DNA from 2 places in the Cohaesibacter marisflavi genome. Region 2 is predicted to be linked to the other one. Evidence: predicted binding sites of a transcription regulator. Region 2 holds the regulator's gene; the other holds the start of a gene.

Region 1 (2,407 bases), 1.4 Mb from region 2:
TTCAGAGATAACGGTACCACCGGTCAGGATAGCGATGTCTTCGAGCATTGCCTTACGACGGTCGCCGAAGCCAGGAGCCTTGACAGCTGCAATTTTCAGGCCGCCACGCAGTTTGTTGACCACGAGGGTAGCAAGAGCTTCGCCTTCGATGTCTTCTGCAATGATGAGCAGCGGACGGGAAGACTGAACAACGCTTTCAAGGATAGGAAGCATCGGCTGCAGGTTGGAGAGCTTTTTCTCGTGCAGCAGGATGAACGGGTCTTCCAGATCAGCAACCATCTTCTCGGTGTTGGTTACGAAGTATGGAGACAGGTAACCACGATCGAACTGCATGCCTTCAACGACTTCCAGTTCGGTTTCTGCGGTTTTGGCTTCCTCAACGGTGATAACACCTTCGTTGCCGACTTTCTGCATGGCGTCAGCGATCATTTTGCCGATTTCAGCTTCGCCGTTAGCAGAGATGGTGCCAACCTGAGCAACTTCTTCAGAAGAATTGATGGTTTTGGAAGAGGCTTCCAGAGCTTTGTGCGCTTCAGCAACTGCAATGTCGATACCGCGCTTCAGATCCATCGGGTTCATGCCGGCAGCAACGGATTTTGCGCCTTCACGAACGATAGCCTGTGCCAGAACGGTAGCGGTCGTGGTGCCGTCACCAGCGATGTCGTTGGTTTTGGAAGCAACTTCACGCACCATCTGTGCGCCCATATTCTCGAACTTGTCTTCCAGTTCGATTTCCTTGGCAACGGAAACACCATCTTTGGTGATGCGCGGAGCGCCGAAGGACTTTTCGATAACAACGTTACGACCTTTAGGGCCGAGGGTGGTTTTCACAGCGTTTGCGAGAATATCTACGCCACGCAGCATTTTTTCGCGTGCATCAGCACCGAACTTGACTTCTTTAGCAGCCATTTTAGCTTTTCCTGAAATCTAGATTACTTGTAATAAGAGGCGGTTCGACTAAGGATTCCGGCGATTAGCCCAGAATGCCCAGAATGTCGGACTCTTTCATGATCAGCAGGTCTTCACCGTCGATTTTGACTTCGGTGCCGGACCATTTGCCAAACAGAACGCGGTCGCCTGCTTTGCATTCGCAAGGAACAAGCGTGCCGTTGCTGTTGTAGGCGCCTGCGCCAACTGCAACTACTTCGCCTTCGGATGGCTTTTCTTTAGCGGTATCAGGAATGATGATACCACCAGCGGTTTTCTCTTCGGATTCAACGCGACGAACTACGACGCGGTCATTCAGAGGACGGAATTTCATTGTCTGAACTTTCCCTAAGCTGTTTTGCAGCCTCCCGGACCCATTTACGGGCATTGCATGCCCCTAAATTGCTAGCGGCATCCGAGCAGTCTGCTCCTCGATTAACAAGTGCATTAGCACTCTCTTATGGGGAGTGCTAACAGCGTCCTTCATTTAGGGGCAGTGGGATCAGAAGTCAATGAACCGATCAAAAAAAATGTGATCGATTTGGTTGCAATGCAAAATGAGGCAACCTTATAGGCCCATGCTCTTTGCGGCAAGGAGAGGCACTTATAGCCGTTCTCGGCTTGTCTGTTAAGGGGGGGTGAGAAAACAAACCGATAACCACTCTCTCTATATATTTCTGACTCTTTAAAGGTATTCAGAAAAATAAATATGATAAAATATGGATTTCGGGATCTTATTTTCAATTGAAACTGTATTTTGGAAGAATAGGTTTCAATTTAAATTGGAAGATTTTGTATATATACGTATCTTGAGAGATTTTTACTGATAAGTTATATGGTTTAGTCCTTTTTTAATGTGAAAACGTGAGATTGACGAGCAGAAAAAGGCGTGAAAACTGCCTTCTAAATTTGTGAGTATTATCTGGTCTCTCTCCGACGGTCATATTATGTTGAGTAAACTCTTTTCCTTTCTGACCATACGCCAGCGGATCGCCGCGCTTGTGGTCCTCATGCTTATGGGCTTCATCGGCATGCTCGTGGTCAACGGTCAAACCACTGCGATGCTGAATGAAGCACGAAAAATGGAGCAGGCAACCCAGCAAAGAGCTCGCCTGTTTCAAGACCTGCAGGCTGTCAGCCTCAAGGCTGCCAAATTGTCGGAAGAATTTCTGCTGGAGCGGGACAAGATCAAAGCCGATGCGACAACAGGCCTGTTTGCGTCTGCTTTGGCCGCTCCCGCTGACGAAGAGATTTTAGGGGCTTTTAGCCGCAGTTATCATGACAGCCTCGATCAACTGACCAATGCAGCGCATATTTTCTCCGATATCAAAAAACTAAGAGAAGAGGTCGGATTAGGCGAGGAGGACGGCTTGCGCGGCAAGCTTAATGCCGCTGTCAGGCGCGCGGGCGAGAAGCTCTCTTCCTTTGCCAAGAAATACAAATTGGGCCCGGCTGCCGGAGCAGTTGAAGCCCGTATGCT
Region 2 (2,407 bases):
CAGTCGATGGTGATCTGCCGCTCGCCGAGCGCTTCCAGATCGACAACGGCGCGCAGGGAACGACCAATCAGGCGCTGGATTTCCTGCGTGCGGCCAGACTGCTTGCCAGCCTGTGCTTCGCGGCGCATGCGATCGCCAGTGGCGCGCGGCAGCATGCCATATTCAGCGGTGACCCAACCGCGATTCTGTCCGCGCAGCCAGGGCGGAATGCGCTCTTCAAGGCTGGCGATGCACAATACATGGGTATCGCCGCATTTGATCAGGCAAGAGCCCTCCGCGTGTTTGGAGACGTTGCGTGTCATGGTGACGACGCGTTTCTGGTCGGGATTCCGTTTGGAAGGGCGCATTATGCTCTCCTGCCTTGCTTTCTTGTGATGTTAAAATAGTGGGCGCTCGGGGCTGTTTGCTGTCATAGACAGTTTTCCCTTGAATATTCGCACCTATATATCGTTATGCTATGCATGTTCCAATTTGTGCGAACGCCCTTGTGGCGTTTCCTCAAGCTTCTTAAAGCGTCAGCAGCAGGTGACAAGGGGCGCTTGCAGCTTTTCCTGCTTTTGGGGCATAAATGGAACAGTTGCCCAACCGCTTTGTGGTGCCAATCGTCAATCCGGCTGCTTCCGGGCTGCTTGAACACGGATATAGAAATGTTTGAACGAGACCGTCTGAACCAGATACCGCCATTGGTTGGAATGGATGACAGGGTAAAGGATATTTTCCGCACCATCGTGGAATCCTATCTTTCGACTGGTGATCCTGTGGGATCGCGCAACATTTCCCGCGCCTTGCCCATTTCCCTGTCGCCAGCATCGGTGCGCAATGTGATGTCCGATCTGGAGCAATTGGGGCTGATCTATTCGCCCCACACCAGTGCCGGCCGCTTGCCCACAGAAATGGGCCTGCGCTTTTTCGTTGATGCGATGATGGAATTTGGCGACCTGTCGAACGACGAGCGCAACGCCATAAAACGGCAGATGACGTCTTCCCATCAGCCTGATGCCGGTTTCGAGAGTCTGTTGACACAGGCGAGCCAGATGCTGTCCGGCCTATCTTCCGGCGCGGGGCTCGTTCTGGCCAACAAGCAGGATCAGCGCCTCAAGCATGTTGAATTTGTACGGCTGGAAGCCACCAAGGCGCTGGTAGTCCTCGTGGATGAAGATGACAAGGTGGAAAACCGCCTTATGACCCTGCCCAAGGGTTTGCCCGCCTCGGCGCTCACAGAGGCGAGCAACTTTCTCAACGCCCATATTCGGGGCAAGACCCTGTCTGAAGCGCAAAAGGAAATTGAAGCCCATCACGTGGAGCTGCAGGCCGAATTGGATGACCTCACCGCAAAGCTGGTGGAATCCGGGATCGCCACATGGGCCGGAGCCAGCGAGGACCAGCCACAGAGCCTGATCATTCGCGGGCGCTCCAACCTTTTGGAAAATGTCACAGCGCAGGAAGATCTTGAACGCATCCGTCATCTGTTTGACGATCTGGAATCCAAGAAGGATTTCGTTCAGCTTCTGGAACTGGCCGAACAGGGCGACGGGGTTCGCATTTATATCGGTTCGGAAAACCAGCTCTTTTCGCTCTCGGGCTCATCGGTCATTGTATCTCCCTACCGCGACGGCAACCAGAAGATCGTCGGCGTGCTGGGCGTTATTGGCCCGACCCGGCTCAATTATGCGCGCATCGTGCCCATGGTCGATTATACCGCGCGGGTGCTGAGCAGCATGCTGACAGATCCGAAAAGACGATTTGAAAGCGACTGATTGGTTCCACAATCTGAACAATTGGGCCGCTTTATTCAACTCTTTGGCCCTGAGCTCTTGATTTTTTGATCAGAAAGCTCGATATCCGGTTCAAACTCATGCCCGGGCAGTGGATGCACGCTGCCTGCCATTTTGGGCACGCAATCAAAATAGAGGCTAGTAGATGTCTGACGAAACCCGTAATCCTGAAGCTGTCGTAGACCCGCTTGCCGAGGCTCCGGCTGAAGAGGTTTCCCAAGAGGAGACTTATCTCAATCCCCTGGAAGCTGCCGAGCTGCGCATTCAGGAGATGGAAAAAGAAGCTTCCGAGATGAAAGACCAGCTGCTGCGCACTGTGGCGGAAATGGAAAATCTGCGTCGCCGGACCGAAAAGGAAATCCGCGATGCCAAGCAGTTTTCCGTTACCAGCTTTGCACGTGACATGCTGGCGGTGGCTGACAATCTGCGTCGTGGTCTGGAAGCCATTCCCGAAGAAGAACGGGCCAACGCTGATGGCGCTTTGAAAGCTCTGCTGGAAGGCACCGAGATGACCGAACGGGAAATGCTCAAGACCCTGGAAAAGCACGGCGTCAAGAAGCTGAACCCGGAAGGGGAGAAATTCGACCCGAATTATCATCAGGCCATGTTTGAAGTACCCAACCCGGATGTTC

The links. The regulator HrcA, encoded in region 2, represses chaperone genes, less so after heat shock. The targets are predictions, from matches to a motif close to GTTAGCACTCNCNNNNNGNGAGTGCTAAC.
Region 1: the regulator HrcA is predicted to act here: its motif matches at 1,374-1,402, upstream of groES (co-chaperone GroES).

The regions. Positions count from the first base shown of each region.
Region 1 is NZ_OY762534.1:2,332,392-2,334,798, reverse strand. It holds gene groL (chaperonin GroEL) at 1-909, opposite strand, end outside; gene groES (co-chaperone GroES) at 974-1,261, opposite strand; gene ACKPCT_RS11665 (methyl-accepting chemotaxis protein) at 1,875-2,407, shown strand, end outside.
Region 2 is NZ_OY762534.1:3,723,555-3,725,961, forward strand. It holds gene rph (ribonuclease PH) at 1-347, opposite strand, end outside; gene hrcA (heat-inducible transcriptional repressor HrcA) at 648-1,757, shown strand; gene grpE (nucleotide exchange factor GrpE) at 1,921-2,407, shown strand, end outside.